Regions from separate parts of the Stenotrophomonas sp. GW821-FHT02D01 genome, predicted to be linked through region 2. Evidence: riboswitches for the same ligand, from Rfam matches in the RefSeq annotation. Region 2 holds a riboswitch; the other holds the start of a gene.

Region 1 (8,491 bases), on a different contig from region 2:
CAGCCCGGCCTTCCAGGATCTGGACTGGCGCCCTTCGGGCAAGGAGAACACATGAACCATGGACAGGCGTTGATCGACCACAACCGTGCTGCCTGGGACCGCCAGGCCAGCGAGGTGCGCGAGTGGTCGCGACCGGTGGATGCCGAAACGATTGCCGCCGCACGCGAAGGACGCTGGCAGGTACACCTGACGCCGCGTGCGTTGCCGCTGGATTGGCTGGGCGATGTGCGTGGCAGGCGCATCCTGTGCCTGGCTTCGGCCGGTGGCCAACAGGCACCCGTGCTTGCCGCGGCGGGCGCTGAGGTGACCGTGTTCGATCTTTCCGACGGGCAGCTGGCGCAGGACCGCGCCGTCGCCGACCGCGACGGTCTGTCGCTGCGCACCGTGCAGGGTGACATGCGTGATCTGCAGGCCTTTGCCAACGACAGCTTCGACGTGGTGTTCCATCCCATCTCGAACCTGTACGTGCCCGACGTGCGTCCGGTGTGGGCCGAGTGCCGCCGGGTGCTGGCACGCGATGGCCTGCTGATGGCCAGCTTCTACAATCCGGTGGTGTTCGTTGCCGCGCGTGATGCACAGCTGAGCGAGCAGGGCCTGATCCGCCCGCAGTACGCGATTCCCTATTCCGACCTGGAAGACCTGGAGCCCGCCGCGCGCGAGGCCAAGCTGACCCGTGGCGAAGCGCTGACATTCGGCCACAGCCTGGGGGATCTGATCGCCGGGCAGCTGGATGCCGGGTTCGTCATCGACCGCTTCATGGAAGACTGGCAGCCGCAGCCGCGCTTCCTGATCGACCGTTACCTGCCGACCTTCCTGGCCACCCGCGCACGCCGGATCGGCTGAAGACGCGGGCGTACAATGGACGGCCCCACGTTGCACGAGTGAGCCGTCCCTTGTCGTATCCCTATCCGCTGGTCGTGTTCGACCTCGATGGCACGCTGGTCGACAGCGCCGCCGATATCGCCGAAGCACTGAACCGCACGCTGGAAGACATCGGCCTGGCGCGCGTACCCGAAGCCACCGTGCTGGGCTGGATCGGCGACGGCGTGCGCCGGCTGGTCGAACAGGCCGTGCAGGCCGCCGGGCGTCAGATCGATCTGGCAGCGGTGATGCCGACCTTCATGGTCCATTACCGCGAATGCCTGCTGCGCAGCCCCCAGCTGTTCGCTGGCGTAGTGGACGCGCTGGCGCAGTTGCGTGCGTTGAAGGTGCCGCTGGCCATCTGCACCAACAAGCCGGCCGCGCTGGTGCCGCCGTTGCTGCAGCACCTGGGTATCGCCGATGCCTTTGCGCTGGTGCTGGGTGGTGATTCGCTGCCGCAGCGCAAGCCCAGTGGTGAGCCGTTGCGGCATATCGCCGCGCACTTCGAAGTGCCCGTCGATGCGTGCCTGATGGTTGGCGATTCGCTCACCGACTATCGTGCTGCCGAGGACGCCGGCATGCCGATCGCGCTGGTGCGCTACGGCTATCCGCGAGGACTGGACCTGGAAAACGCGCACGCGGTAGCGGTGATTGACGACCTGCGTGAGCTGCCGGGGCTGCAGGGCTGACGCAACGGTAGTGCCGGCCGTTGGCCGGCACCCCGTGACGCGCTGCCGAAGGTCATGATGTTGCCGGCCAGCGGCCGGCACCACCGTGACCGTTGCGGTCACTTCGGCTGGTAACGCACGCTCAGCTGATACTCGCGGCCTGGCTGGTTGAACCACGCCACGGTTTCGTACTCGCGGTCGAACACATTGGCCACCCGCGCCAGCACCGACCATGCCGGGGTCAGCGCGTATTCGGCGCGCAGATCCAGCGTGCCGTAGCCGCCGACCTTCACCGCGTTGGCGGCATCGTCGTAGCGCTTGCCCGCGCCCTGCACGGTCAGGCCGGTGCGGAAATCACCGAAACGGCGGTCGATGTCCAGGCGCGCGGTCTGCTGCGCACGGCGTGCCAGCCAGTTGTCGAACTGCGCGCTGCCGTTGGTGCGGTTGCGCGGGTCGGTGAAGCTCAGCTGCGCGTTGATGTCGAAGCCGGCCACGGTGGCGCCGCCGGTCAGTTCGGCACCGCGGATGCGTGCCTTTTCGACCTGCTGCATGCGGAAGGTGGCCGCGTCGTAGGTGATCAGGTCATCGATGCGGGTTTCGTACACGTCCAGGCCCCAGCGCCAGCCCTGGCCCTGCTGCGAGATACCGAGGTTGGCACTCTTGGACTTCTCCGGGTCCAGCGTCGGCACGCCGCTCCACGGGTCATACAGGTCGCTGAAGGTCGGTGCCTTGAACGCGGTGCCATAGCTGGCGTTGACGCGCAGGCCGTGGCCCAGCTCCATCGCCCAGCCGAGGCTGCCGGTGGCGTGGTTGCCGAACTGCTGGTTGTCATCATTGCGTGCGCTGGCCTGCAGCTGGTGACGGCCGAAGCGCGCCTGGTACTGCAGGAATACGCCGGTGTTGCGGCGGCTGTCGACCAGGTAACCGGCGCTGCTGCCATCCAGGTTGTCCTCGCTCCAGTCCACGCCGGCGCTGAGCAGCTGGCCTTCGGCAATACCGATGTCGGCCTGCAGCGAAGCGCTGTCGCGGTGCGTCTGTGCGCTGCCGCGTGCACCGAAATCACCGAAGTTGTCGGACTCGTTGTCGCTGCGGCCGACGTTGGCGGTCAGCGTCAACTGCTCGGACGGGGTGTAGCGCACCTTGCCGGCCAGCACCTGCTGGCGGGTATCGGAGTAGTTGTAGTAGCCGTCGTAGTGGTTCTTGCCGTCGGCACGCAGGGCGCTGCCTTCCACGGTCCACTGGTCGCTCAGGTTGTAACCACCGCGCAGGCTCTTGGACAGGTTGCGGTAGCCATCGCGGTCGGGTTCATCGGCAAAGCAGCCGGTGAACAGCGTAGCCGAACCGCGGCAGGCATCGATGCCATCCGAATGCTGGTAGGCGATGTCGGCGCCGAACCAGCCGCGTTCGGTGCCGCCACCGATGCCGCCGCTGGCTTCACGCAGGCCATTGCTGCCGCCGCCCAGCTGGAAGTGCGGAGCGAAATCGCCTTGGTTGCGGCGGGTGAAAATCTGGATCACACCGCCGATGGCGTCGGCACCGTACAGGCTGGACTGCGGGCCGCGCACGATTTCCACGCGCTCGATCTGTGCCAGCGGCAGATCCTGGTACATCGCCAGGCCAAGGTCGGCGCTGTTGATGCGCACGCCATCGACCAGCACCACGGTGTGCGAGGAATTGGTGCCACGCAGGAACAGCGAGCTCTGCTTGCCCAGGCCACCGGCGTTGGTCAGGTTGATGCCGGCGCGGCCCTGCAGCAGTTCCTGCAGGGAGGTGGCCTGGCTGGATTCGATCTGCGCGCGGTCGATCACCTGCGCAGGCGCAATGCTGTCCTGCAGGGCGATCGGAGTACGGGTAGCGGTGACCAGCACCTGGTCGAGGTCGGCGGCGCCATCTTCGGCCAGGGCCAATGCAGGAAGCGCGGCCAGCACGGCCAGGGACAGCATTCGGGACTGCAGTTTCATCGGGGGACTCCAGGTGCCGCGCACGCCCGCGCAGCGAAGGGGAGGAGTCACGACAGGCAGGCACGCGCCGATGCCGCGGCCATCGCCGCGGACAACCAGCGCCATGCCCACCGCATCGCGACCTGAGGCTTCCGGGCCGGTCTCCGGGCTCGCCGCCGGGTGGCCCGAGGCCACCGTCCAGGCGCCTTCCCATGCCTGCGGCACAGTGGCGGGTTGCCTGGAACTGACGTGCTTACCGTTGCGGGGGCAGCGCCGGCATGGCGTGTTGTCACGCGTCACCGGCTTCCCGTTTCAACCTGCCGGCAGGGCCGCAGGTCACCTGGAAGTGCGCGCAGTCTACGGCATCGCGGCCGGCCCGTAGCGTCGAACCTGCACGACTGAGCAGGCGCGGATGCACCTGCACGGTGCAGCAGACCTGCGCCAGCGCCTAGAATGCAGTTCGAATTATCGTGGTGCCGTTGCCGATGTCCGTCTGTTTTCCGCTGTTCCCGCGCCGCCCTGACTGGGCACGCGCATGATCCTCGACCTGGTCCGCCATGCCGGCAACGGTCGTGATGAGTTCCTCGATGGCCGCAGCGATCCGCCGCAGCTGGCCCGCCTGCCGCAGGAGCTGGTCGATGCCTATGCCGGACAATCGTGGGAACGGGTGATCAGTTCGCCGCGCCTGCGCTCGTTGCATACGGCGATGGCATTGGCCACACCGCGCGCGCTGGACGTGGAGGCGGACGAGGAGTGGGAAGAGCTGGATTTCGGCGACTGGGACGGCCAATCGTTGTTCGACCTGCCGGAAGAGGCGTTGGCCGCGTTCCACGCAGATCCGCACGCATTCCCGCCGCCGCATGGCGAGAGCTGGGGCCACTTCGAACGGCGCATCGCACGCGCGCTGGATCGACTGCTGGATGACGACGACCCTCCGCCGACGGTCGTGGTCAGCCACGGCGGCCCGCTGCGCATGGTGCTGTCGCAGGTGTGTGGTCTGCCGATGTCGCTGTGCTGGGCGCTGCGCATCGACCACGGCACGCGCCTGCGCGTGTGGGTCGAGCGCGGTGAAGCGGGGCTGGTGGGCGAGCTGCTGGAGCTGCAGCAGCCCTGATCGGACGGTAGTGCCGGCCGCTGGCCGGCAACTGCACGATCTTCGCAACGTTCCTGAGCTTGCCGGCCAGCGGCCGGCACTACCAAACAGTCAATCCTCGCCGGCGCTTTCGGCCGTGCTTTCTTCGCCATCATCCTCGGCGTCGAAGCGCTGCTCATGCACCGGGCCCGATGCTGGGCCTGCCGCCTTCAACGGATGCACTGCGATACGTGCTTCGTAGTCCTGCACCAGCGCTGTGCGCTGCGGTTCGCTCAGTTCCTGCCAGTGGCAGTCCAGCAGCGCACCTTCCAGCGAATACAGCAGGTTGAGGCTGGGCTTGAAGCCGGCACGCTTGACCTTGACGAAGGCACCGACTGCACCGATCGCGACCAGGTCCTCGCGGCTGCGCAGGCCTACCTGGCGCAGCCATGCCGCACTCTTCGGGCCGATGTTGCGCAGCTTGACCGCGCTCACGCCAACGCCCCGACGAACACCTCGGCGATGGCTTCCAGGCCGGCCTGGTCCTCGGCATCGAAGCGGCCGACGACCGGGCTGTCGATATCGAACACGCCGATCAGCTCCTCACCGCGGAGCAACGGCACCACCAGTTCCGAGCGCGATGCGGCATCGCAGGCGATATGGCCGGGGAAGGCGTCCACGTCTTCGATCCGCTGGGTGACGCGCTGGCTGGCGGCCGCACCGCACACGCCCTTGTCCAGCGGAATGCGCACGCAGGCCGGCAGGCCCTGGAACGGACCGACCACAAGTTCCTTGCCGTCGTACAGGTAGAAGCCCACCCAGTTCAGGTCGGGCAGGGCGTGGTAGACCAGTGCAGCGAGGTTGGCCGCATTGGCGATGCGGTCGGACTCGCCGTAGACCAGGCCACGGGCCTGTTCCAGCAGCTGGGCGTATTGTTCCGGCTTGCTGCCGGTGAGCGAGGCGTTGGCGAACATGGCCGCAGTCTAGCAAGCGTGCCGGGCCAGCGATAATGGGGGCTCTGTTGCCCTGCTGGAGCCTGTGATGTCCCTCCCTGCCACGTTGCCGACGGCCCTGTTCGTCACCGGTACCGATACCGAGATCGGCAAGACCGCCACCAGTACCGCGCTGCTGCACGCGCTGCGCCGGCGCGGCCTGCGCGCGGTGGGCATGAAGCCGGTGGCCAGCGGCAGCCATGACGCGGGGCAGGGGCTGCGCAACGACGACGCGCTGGCATTGCAGGCCGCCAGCCTGCCGGTGCCTGACTACGCCGATCTGAACCCCTACGCATTGCGCCAGCCGTTGGCGCCCGAACTGGCGGCCGCAGAAGATGGCGTTCGCATCGAACTGGCCCCGATCGTGGCGGCCTTCGAACGCCTGCGCGCACAGGCCGACGTGGTGGTGGTCGAAGGCGTGGGCGGCTGGCTGGCGCCGTTGTCGGCGCAGCTGGACCAGCTTGACCTGGTACGTGCGCTGCGGCTGCCGGTGGTGCTGGTGGTCGGCATGCGCCTGGGCTGCGTCAACCACGCGCGGTTGACCGCACACTCGCTGCAGGCCAGTGGCGTGGAGTGCCTGGGCTGGATCGGCAACCACATCGATCCTTCGATGCAGCGCCAGGATGAGAATTTCGCGACCTTGCAGCAGCGCCTGCCGATGCCCTGCTGGGGCCGGATGCCGTATCTGCCGGGCGCCGATGGTGAAGCGTTGAGCGCGCACCTGCACGACGACCACGGGTAGTGCCGGCCGCTGGCCGGCAACTGCACGCACTCACTACCTCGAGGTCGCCGGCCGCTGGCCGGCACTACCGTGTTGCCGCCACCAGCTCCCGTGCGATCGCACCCAACCGTTCCACCGCAGCGATGAAGCGCGCGTCCAGGGTCTGGCAGCACGACAACCGCAGGCAATGCCGGTAGCGCGCGCCACGCGAATAGACCTGGCCCGGCATGAACACGATGTCCTCTGCCAGCGCGCGCTCGAACAGCTCCCGGGTGTCCACGCCAGGCAACTCCAGCCACAGCAGGAACCCTCCCTGCGGCTCGGTGGCGCAGGTGCCGGCCGGGAAATGTTCGGCCACCAGCTGCCGCAGGCGACCGACCTGTTCGCGGTACAACCGGCGCATGCGATGCAGGTGGTGCTCGTAGCTGCCGGCTTCCAGGTAGGCCGCCACCGCATCACCGAGCAGCTGCGGTTCGCCGCCAGTGGACTGGAATTTGAGCAGCGCGATGCGTTCGGCGAAGCGGCCGCCATCGAGCCAGCCGATGCGGTAGTCCGGTGCCAGTGTCTTCGAAAAGCCACCGACCACCATCACCCAACCGTTGCGGTCGAACGCTTTCAGCAAGGGCGCCGGTGGCTCGCTGAACTGCAGTTCCGCATACACCGCGTCTTCGATCAGCGGCAACTCGCGTGCATTGACCAGTTCGGCCAAGCGCTGCTTGTCGGCGATCGGCATCGTGCAGCCCAGCGGGTTGTGCACGGTCGGCATCACCACCAGCGCCGCAAGAGGCGTGTGCTGCAGCAGCGCTTCCAGCGCATCCACGTCCAGGCCGCGCTGCGGATGGGTGGGCAGTTCGATCGGCTGCAGGCCCAGCGTGGTCAGCAGGGGATACAGGTTGAAGTACGAGGGTGCTTCGATGCCGACCGCATCGCCGGGCTGGGTGACCGCGCGCAGCGCCAGTTGCAGTGCTTCCATCGCACCATGGGTCAGCAGCAGGCGTTCGGGGTGGGTATGCAGGCCCATCCGCGGGCCACGCCGCACGATCTGCGCCAGCAAGCGTGGCGAACCATTGGGGCGGGCGTAGGTTTCCACGGTCTGCTGGCCATGGCGCAGTACCTGCGCGGTGTGCCGGGCCAGCTGCGCACCCGGGTAGAACTGGCGCCCACGCGGGCCGGCAAAGGCGAGGTCGATCACGCCGGGGCGCCGCTGCGCTTCCAGTACCCGCGCCATCAGCACCTGCTGCAGCGGGGCGGTGGGCGCGGACGGCGCATCACGCAGCGAGCGCTGCGGAACCGACAGTCGGGGCGCCACTTCGAAGCCCGCCTTCGGCCGCGGAATGACCAGACCGGCGTCTTCCAGCTGACGGTAGGCCGCGATCACGGTATTCAGGCTGAGCTGGCGCTGCGATGCCATCTGCCGCAGCGACGGCAACCGGCTGCCGACCGGCAGGCGCCCGCCGTGGATGGCTTCAGCCAGCTCGTCCGACAGCCGCTGGTAGCGGGGAGGATTCATCGTGGTGGTGTCTTCTGTATCCATCGACCCGGCCTGCATCTGGCTCTGTACCCATGATGCTGACGAGCCTAGCATGTCGTTGTCGGCCGGGCCTGATCGGGGCCGGGTCGATACTTCCCAAGCGCACGGCCCTGTGGCCGTGCGTCTTTTTTCATGCCTTGGTGGTGCCGGCCGCTGGCCGGAAATCCCTGGCTGAGGACGGGGGCGGTTGCCGGCCAGCGGCCGGCACTACCCGGGGTGTCACCGCATCGGCACCAACGCGGGATCGCGGCGGTACAACGCCGGGAACTGCTTGCCCAGCGCGGTCAGCTTGGGTGCGTCGTAGTAGCGGATGTACGCGGCCTGCGGGTAGTTGCTCATGTAGTTCTGGTGGTAACTCTCAGCCGGGTAGAAGCGCTGGCCGCTGCTCACCTGGGTCACGATCGGCGCGCGGTAGCTCCCCGCCTGACCGAGCTGACCGATGTACGCACGGCTTGCTGCCTGCTGGCGCGCGTCTTCGACGTAGATCGCCGAGCGGTACTGGCTGCCGTGATCGGGCCCTTGGCGGTTGAGCTGGGTCGGGTCGTGCACCACCGAGAAGAACACCTGCATCAACTGTCCATAGCTGACCTGGCGCGGGTCGTAGTCCACCTTCACCGCTTCGGCGTGGCCGGTGCGGCCACCGCTGACGCGCTCATAGCGGGCATCGGCGGCACTGCCTCCGATGTAACCGGACACCGCGTTGCTC
Region 2 (8,491 bases):
GTGCCAGCACGTGCCGGCCGAACGCGCTGCTGCTGGCGATGCGCAGGGGCCCGGCCGGCTCCACGTCGCCGGCGGTCACCATCGCCTGCGCGCGCGCCAGGTCGGCTTCGATATGCCGCACCTGCGCGAGGTACACCGTGCCGGCCTCGCTCAGCGCCAGCTGACGCGTGCTGCGGTTCAGCAGGCGGACGCCCAGATGGGCTTCCAGCCGGTTGATGTTCTGGCCCACGGCGGTGGCGCTGATGCCAAGGGTGCGCGCCGCAGCGGCAATGCTGCCGGTCTCTGCGGTGCGGGTGAAGCTGCGGATGAGCTGCAACAGGTTCATGACCGACCAGCTTGCCATGCGGAAGCCCAAGTATCGCTTGGGTCTGTACCAAGCAGTCGGTTGCATCGGTGACCATCGTCCACCGCGCAACGGTGCTGCCCTACACTCGGGCAATGCGCCCCGATTCCATCCTCACTCTCTCCTGTCCCGACCGTACCGGCATCGTCTACCGCGTGTCGGGCCTGTTGTTCGACCACGGCTGCAACATCCTCGACGCCCAGCAGTTCGGCGATGAGGAGAGCGGTCGCTTCTTCCTGCGCGTGCACTTCGACCGCGATGCGGGCCTGCCGCTGGACACCGTGCACGCCGCGATGGCCGCACTGGCCGCGGACTTCGGCATGGACTGGCAGCTGCATGATGGCCGCCGCCGGCCGCGCCTGCTGGTGCTGGTCAGCAAGCAGGGCCATTGCCTGAACGACTTGCTGTTCCGTGCCCACAGCGGCCAGTTGAAGGTGGACATCGCTGCGGTGGCCTCCAACCATGCCGACTTCGCAGCACTGGCAGCGTCCTACCAGGTGCCGTTCCACCATCTGCCGGTGAACGCGGACACGCGCGCGGCACAGGAACAGCAGATCATCGATCTGGTCGAGCGCGAGCGCATCGACCTGGTGGTGCTGGCGCGCTACATGCAGATTCTCTCGCCCACGCTGTGCCGTGCGCTGGCGGGCAGGGCGATCAACATCCACCACAGCTTCCTGCCCAGCTTCAAGGGCGCGCAGCCGTACCACCAGGCGCATGCGCGCGGGGTCAAGATCATCGGCGCCACCGCACACTACGTCACCGAAGACCTGGACGAGGGCCCGATCATCGAACAGGACGTGGCCCGCGTGGATCACGCGATGACCCCGCGCGAATTGGTACGGCTGGGCAGCGATACCGAATCGCAGGTGCTGGCGCGGGCGGTACGCCGGCATGTGGAGCATCGCATCCTGCTCAACGGGCACCGCACGGTGGTGTTCAGGTAACGCGGGCTGTGCCCGGGATGGAGCCCGGCAATTGCCCACGATGCGCCCGCTGTTGCTGCACTGGCCTGGGGCAGGTCGAACGCACGCCATCGATATGTTCCATCAGCCCTTTGGGAATGGATGACCACATCGGATCCAATACAAAATCGACCCCTTCACGCCGGGCGAGCTTCGCGGCGGGTACGAAGTCGGCGTCGCCGGCCATCAGGATGATCTGGCGGACCTGGCGCTTGAGGGCGAGTGAGGAAATGTCGATGCCGATGCGCATGTCCACGCCTTTCTGCCGTACATCCGGTTGCAGCTCATCGGCCTGAAGATCGCCGAACGTTCGCTTTCCCTTGAGCAGGTCGTCGAAGGTTCGCGATCCGGTCGTCCACGAACTGAAGTCGGTGAGATGGCCAAGACGCAGGGCGACCTTCCGCTTCTGCTTAAGTGCCTCGTGCAGGCTGGTTCTGAACAGCGCTTCGTCGGATCGCGAATAGTCGATGCACAGACCGGAAATCGGGTTGTGCATCTTCTTGCGCAGCGGCGGGCAGTCATAGAAGAAGATGCGATAGAGATCCCGTCGCTCGCCACTTGCATGCTTCAGATGGGCGATGGCCCATCGATGGGCGACCTCGGCGGCGCGTTGAGCGTTGTAAGCGTTGTGGGGCTCGATGCGGCGAAAGCGCTTGATGAAGTAGCCGCCATCAATGAGAACTGCCGTCGGCATACCTTTGCCCTCCTGGCTTCATCCAATGAAAAGCCCTCGGTTCGGCCGTCCCGCGATCTGTTGGGGGGCGTACTTGGAGGGCTGGATGGCTCGATTCTGCAGGTTGCGAATCAGGTACACAAGCGGCAGAGGCGACATGCCGCTTACAGGATCGCAATCCTCGCCTTCGCCAAGGCCTCGCGCACCATGCCGTCGTTGGCGTCGGTCACCGGGCGGGTCAGCTCCCACAGGAACTTCACCCGGAAACCGGACTTCACCGCGTCCTGCGCGCTCCACAGCACGCAGTAATCGCGCGCCAACCCGCACACGTGCACCTCGCGGATTCCCCGTTCGTGCAGCCAGCCGGCCAGTCCGGTCGCCGGGCGCGTGCCGTCGGGGCCGTGGTTTTCGCGGAAGGCGCTGTACGAATCCACCTGCTGGCGGGTGCCCTTGCGCAGGATCAGGTCGGCCACGGTCCAGTCCACGCCGGGGTGCAGTGCGGCGCCCGCACTGCCTTGCACGCAGTGGTCCGGCCACAGCGTCTGCGGCTGCGCGTGCAGCAGGATCGCTTCAAAAGGCAGATGCCCCGGATGCTGGCTGGCAAAGGAGGCATGGTCGGCGGGGTGCCAGTCCTGGGTCGCCACCACAGTGCGGTAGCGGCGTTCGGCCATCAGTGCCGCGATCGGCGCCACCAGCGCATCGCCCTGTTCGCAGGCGAGGGCGCCACCGGGCATGAAGTCCGGCTGCAGGTCGATCACCAGCAGGGCGACATCAGCGGGCAGGGCGGTCATGGCAGGTCCGGCACAACGGAAGAGGGGCGACCAGCGTGGCCGCCCCTCGCGCGTACGTCAATCGCCGCTGGCGGCGTCGTTGTCCTGTCCGTAATACAGCAGGCCGATCTTGATGCGCTCGCGGCCGTTCTCGCGACGGTGGCGGTTGGCGTCGCGCAGCGAATACACGCAGCCACAGTATTCCTGCTGGTAGAACTGCTCGCGTTTGCTGATCTCGACCATGCGGCTGGCACCGCCACCCTTGCGCCAGTTGTAGTCCCAGTATTGCAGGCCTTCGTAGTGCGAGGCGGCACGCACGCCGCAGTCGTTGATCTGCGCCATGTTCTTCCAGCGCGAGATACCCAGCGAGGAGCTGATGGTGTCGTAGCCGTGTTCGTGCGCGTACAGCGCGGTGCGCTCGAAACGCATGTCGAAGCACATCGTGCAGCGGATGCCGCGCTCGGGTTCGTTCTCCATGCCACGTGCACGGCTGAACCAGTTGTCGGTGTCGTAGTCGCAGTCGATGAAGGGGATGCCGTGCTGTTCGGCGAAGCGGATGTTCTCCTGCTTGCGCAGCTCGTATTCCTTCACCGGATGGATGTTGGGGTTGTAGAAGAAGATCGCGTAGTCGATCCCGGAGGCGGTGATCGCCTCCATCACTTCGCCCGAGCATGGCGCACAGCACGAGTGCAGCAACAGGCGCTGGCCGTTGTCGGGAAGGGTCAGGGTGGGGCGTTGGAGCTCGGTCATCGTCGGGTGCATCTGGGCGTGGGCAGCAGGTCTGGACGGAAACCGTGAACAGGACGCGCGCGGCCACATCGCCTGCACGCGCAGGACGACGATGGCCCCGGCAACCTCCCCGCGGAGATTCCAGGTCGAGTCAGGGGACGGTCGTGTCCCCCGGCCGGGGCCGGTATTCGGGCTGATGGACACGGGCCGGCTGGCCCACCTACTACCTGCCGCTTCCCAGGCGCGAGCCCAGTGCTGTTGGCAGGATTCGTTTCCATTCACCGCTGCGGGGCAGCTCCGGAATGGGCGCGCGAAGCGCCTTCACCGGATTCCCGTTTAAATCCATCCCCTCGCATGAACGCCAGGATGGACACCTTCGGCAGGTGCAAGGTGGACCCGTTGGCAGTCTTGGTCAAGGGACACCATCACGCGCCGAAGCTGTGGCTGCCTTCTCAGGCTGTGAGAGCGTGTCTTGCCATACTGGGCACCGACAGATGGGAGGTGGCTCGTGGCGGCGAAGTACTGCGATCTGGTCATGAAAGGTGGCATCACCAGTGGCATCGTGTATCCCAATGCGGTGCTCGCGCTGGCCCGCGAATACCGTTTCAAGAGCATCGGTGGCACCTCGGCCGGTGCGATCGCCGCTGCCGTGGCGGCCGCTGCGGCATACGGCGACCGGCGCCAGCAGGCCGGCGAAACCCTGCCCGGTGACGCCGGGTACGGTGGCCTGTCGGCGGTGTCGGCACAGTTGTCGCGGCGCGGGTTCATCTACAGCCTGTTCCAACCGGCCAGTGGCGCGCGCGCGGCATATCGACTGCTGGTGGTGCTGACCGGCAACGCAGGCTGGCCGCGCAAGCTGCTGTGCCTGGCCATCGCGGTGTTCCAGATCGCGCCGTTGGAAGTGCTGGTGTCGCTGGCACTGTTGCTCGGCCTTGGCTGGTGGGGCGGCGGCTGGAGCGGCGTCGCGGCGACCCTGCTGCCTTCGCTGCTGTGTGCCTATGGCGCAGGCGTGGCCGCCGCTGCGCTGCGCGTGGCCCGGGTGGCGCGGCGCAACCTGCTGGGCCTGTGCAGCGGGCTGAGCCGCCGTGCGGACAAGCCCGCGCTGACCGAGTGGCTGCATGAAAGCCTGCAGCAACTGGCGGGCAAGCCGATGGATGCGCCGCTGACCTTTGCCGACCTGCACGACGCGCCCCGTTACGCAGACGAGCCAGACAGCCCGCATGCCATCACCCTGCAGATGATCACCACCTGCGTATCGCACAACGAACCGCGCACGCTGCCGTTGGGTGGGGCGCAGTTCTGGTTCCTGCGCGAGGAGTTCGAGCAGCTGTTCCCGGCCAGTGTGGTGCAGTGGATGGTCGACCGCGCCGGACCACCGCGCGAGGTTGATGGCCGCAACTACTACCACCTGCCGCAGGGTGCGTCGCTGCCGGTACTGGTGGCCACGCGCATGAGCCTCAGCTTCCCGCTGCTGATCAGCGCGGTGCCGCTGCATGAGCCCTCGCGTCGCGAACGTCGCTGCGAGCCGACGTCGACGGCTGCAGGTGAGGCCGGACACAACGTGGCCGACAGCATGGAAGGGCTGACCAGCGCGGGCCAGGCCTGTGGTCCGGTGATCACCGCGTTCCGGGTGTGCTGGTTCTCCGATGGCGGCATCAGCAGCAACTTCCCGATCCACCTGTTCGATGCCGCGCTGCCGCGCTGGCCGACTTTCGCCATCAACCTGGTCTATCCGCAACGTCCCGAGCCGGTGGTGCGCGAGAGCGACAGCCGCCAGGCGCTGGAACGCGCGGTGTTCCTGCCCACCGAGAACCGGCATGGATGGCAGCGGCATTACCAGTCCATCGCCACGCCGTTGGCGGCCGGCGAACTGGGCCGTTTCCTCTTCGCGGTGGTGGCCACCATGCAGAACTGGCGCGACCTGCTGCAGGCGCGTGCGCCGGGGTATCGCGACCGCATCGTGCATGTGAGCCTGCAGGGCGACGAGGGTGGCATGAACCTGGACATGCCACAGGAGGTGCTGACCCGCATCGCCGACAAGGGCAGCCTCGCCGGTGCACGCTTCTGTTCGTTCTCGTTCGAGAACCATTACTGGATCCGTTGGCGCAACCTGGCCTCGGCTTACCAGCGCTACACGCTGGAGATATCGCGCACCGATGATCCGGCGCAGCAGGTGCTGGCCTATCGCGCGGCCTATGCGATGGTGGCCACCGGCACACCGCCACCGCCGTCGTACAAGCTGGGTTCGGAAGACAAGCGGCTGGCGTCGCAGCAGCTGTGGGGGTTGATGGTGGAGCAGGGCCGCAGCTGGTATGACCTTGGTCCCGACCTCACCGACGGCTCGCCACGGCCGTTGCCACAGATGAAAGTGACGCCGATCTATTGATCGCGGTGCGTGATCGCGGTGTGCCGCTGCGCTCGCCGGGTATGGCCCGGCGCTACCGTTGGCTATCGCCACGCCTCGACCACCGCATCGCCGCGCAATGGCGCATACAACGGCAAGGCCAATTCCTGCTTCACCCATCCTGGATTGAGCGCGCGCAATCCCGCCAGATATTCGCGGGCCAACGCGGTTTCACCCTGCGACATCGCCAGCCGTGCCGCACGTGCCCACGTCCGGTCCCAGCCATGCGCCAGCGCCAGCGAGGTGGCCAGCGACGCGCGTGCGCCGGCCACGTCGCCCTTTTCCCACTGCTGCTCGGCGCGGATGATCGCTTCATTTGAAAGCCGCATGTCGTACAGCTCGCGCAGGCGCGCCACGGCACGCGGATCGGCATCCACGCGCAGGTCGGTGTCCTGCCAGTCGCCGCCAGGCGTGCGCACCAGCAATGCCGCCGACCATTGCCCGCTACGTTGTCCACCCGCCGCTTGTCCCGCTTCCAGTGCTGCCAACAGGCGCGCGGCAAGCGCACCGTGGGTGGCCGCGAATGTGCGTTGCATGGCGGCCAGTACCTCTGGCCCTGCCAATCCATTGCCCTGCACGCTGACGTTGCCTTCGCCCTGGGCGCCGGCCCAATCGGCCTGCTGGGCGGTCGCGCCGGTGTACTGCGCGTTGCCACCGCGCGCGCTGACCAGGCCTATCTGGCGCTCGGCGATGCTGGTGCCATCGAAATCGCCGTCCTCATCCAGCAGTTGCTTCAGCACCTGCGTGGGCGAGCGACCCGTAGCCAGTAGTTCCAGACCCTTCGACCCATAAGTCGGGTTGGTTTCGAACTGGCTGGCGACCGCGCCGACCTTCGCCTGCGCCCACGGCACGCCCACTCCTCCGACAGCGAGGTTGTGCGTGGCCACCGCCACGCCGCAGTCGCCGGCCTCGTTGCAGGCAGCAATGGAAAAGGTCGCCCACGCCGGTGTCGCGACAGCAGCAAGCAGCAGGGCCAGGCAGGGGCGCAGCACGTACATGGTCGTCTCCGGTGATGGGGTTGGACTGGGATGCAACGAACCTGCGGAAGGTTTAATGCAGGCAGCGGCGGGCGCCCTAGAATGTCCGGCTCTTCATGCATGCAAGGAATGCCCGATGTCCGCCCGCCAGGAACTGCTGGACCTGCTTGAACGCCTCGATGCCCGGGACGCGGACCACTTCCCGGTGGTGCCGCTGGCGGCGTACTTCGAAGGCAACGACCAGGAAGAGAGCATCGCACCGAACCAGTGGGGCTATGGCCGTCCGCCGATCGCCGAACTGTACGCCCGCTTCGCCGCCATTGCCGCGCGCCCGGAGGTGGAAGGTGTGTACGTGGGCCTGCACCAGGACTGGGGCAGCGCACTGGAGGATGACAGCGAATGGCCAGCGGCCGAGAACGTGCACCTGCTGACCAGCGCCGATGCGGCGACCGTTGAAGAGTGGCTGCAGGGGCTGGAATGCGATGGCGTAGGCGAGGGCTGGCCGTATGGACAGCACGTCGATGCGCCGCTGCCCTCCGCCGGCCATCGCGTGCTGACCGTGTTCTGGGACTAGTAGAGCCACGCCATGCGTGGATGCATTTCGCGCACGGCCAGAGCGTGCCAACCAAGGTTGGCATCTACCAGAGCGGATATCCGGATGGGGTCAGAGCCCATTGCGTCGCAACGGGCTCTGACCCCGGTGCCGACCAACCGGTCGGCACCCACCATCAGCAGCAGGTTCCAACAGTCGCGGGAACCTGTCGAAGGCGGGGTGGGTTCGGTTGCGGGGGCGTGAGCCGCATGGATGCGGCGACCGAGCTTACATGGACGTACTTGCAGCGTCCCCCGCAACCGGACCCACCCCGCCATCCCCCGGAAAGCCCGCTGTTGCTTTTGCTGTTGCCTTGGATTGAAGCAGGTGCAGGGCGCAGCCCTACCGAACCCCCAACCCCTACCGCCCCGGCAACTGCGCGAACGCGCGCTGCATGCAGTCCTCGCGCGGGCACACCCGGCAACCCGGCCCGATCGACACCGAATTGCCCGGGCTCTGCACGTCCAGCCCCAGTGAATACACCAGCCGATCCGCATGCTGCAGGTCACACCCCAGTGCCACCGCGAAGGTCTTGCGTGGCTGGCCGTGGCCGACCGGGCCGCTGCTAACCTGCCGTGCCAGCCAGAAATGGCGGCGGCCATCGGGCATGCGCGCGGTCTGGGTGAGGATGCGTCCGGGCTGGTTGAACGCCTCATAGACGATCCACAACGGGCAGGAACCGCCCACCTGCGAGAAGTGGAAATCGGTGGCCGAGTGGCGCTTGGACACGTTGCCGGCGCGGTCCACGCGGATGAAGAAGAATGGCAGCCCCGGCGCACTGCGGCGTGCCAGCGTACTCAATCGATGGCAGACCGCCTCGAATCCCACACCGAACTGATGCGCCAGCAGCTCGATGTCATAACCGCTGGCCTCGGCCGCGCGCAGGAAACGCATGTACGGCATCACCAGCGCACCGGCGAAATAGTTGGACAGGCCGATACGCGCCTGTGCGATGCGGGCCTCGTCGGTGAAGCCGGTGCGCGCGATCACCGCATCGATCTGCGGCAGGTAGCCGCGCAGCGCCAGCTCGACCGCCAT

Evidence for each region. A riboswitch is a leader RNA that binds a small molecule or an ion and turns the genes downstream of it on or off. The one in region 2 is predicted to bind cobalamin.
Region 1: linked by a shared signal. The riboswitch ahead of btuB (TonB-dependent vitamin B12 receptor) and the one ahead of AC07UW_RS12625 (epoxyqueuosine reductase QueH) in region 2 are both predicted to bind cobalamin.

The regions. Positions count from the first base shown of each region.
Region 1 covers NZ_JBWKVP010000013.1:85,445-93,935, reverse strand. The annotation lists gene AC07UW_RS18875 (LysR family transcriptional regulator) at 1-55, shown strand, start outside; gene AC07UW_RS18870 (class I SAM-dependent methyltransferase) at 52-843, shown strand; gene gph (phosphoglycolate phosphatase) at 894-1,550, shown strand; gene btuB (TonB-dependent vitamin B12 receptor) at 1,649-3,490, opposite strand; cobalamin riboswitch at 3,608-3,828, opposite strand; gene AC07UW_RS18855 (histidine phosphatase family protein) at 4,005-4,583, shown strand; gene AC07UW_RS18850 (TfoX/Sxy family protein) at 4,674-5,036, opposite strand; gene AC07UW_RS18845 (GAF domain-containing protein) at 5,033-5,515, opposite strand; gene bioD (dethiobiotin synthase) at 5,583-6,275, shown strand; gene AC07UW_RS18835 (aminotransferase-like domain-containing protein) at 6,340-7,764, opposite strand; gene msrA (peptide-methionine (S)-S-oxide reductase MsrA) at 8,005-8,491, opposite strand, start outside.
Region 2 covers NZ_JBWKVP010000005.1:228,472-236,962, forward strand. The annotation lists gene AC07UW_RS12605 (LysR family transcriptional regulator) at 1-325, opposite strand, end outside; gene purU (formyltetrahydrofolate deformylase) at 439-1,290, shown strand; gene AC07UW_RS12615 (NYN domain-containing protein) at 1,283-2,002, opposite strand; gene pncA (bifunctional nicotinamidase/pyrazinamidase) at 2,146-2,772, opposite strand; gene AC07UW_RS12625 (epoxyqueuosine reductase QueH) at 2,830-3,501, opposite strand; cobalamin riboswitch at 3,643-3,873, opposite strand; gene AC07UW_RS12630 (RpoH suppressor) at 4,016-5,866, shown strand; gene AC07UW_RS12635 (DUF1028 domain-containing protein) at 5,929-6,882, opposite strand; gene AC07UW_RS12640 (YfbO family protein) at 6,998-7,435, shown strand; gene AC07UW_RS12645 (helix-turn-helix domain-containing protein) at 7,814-8,491, opposite strand, start outside.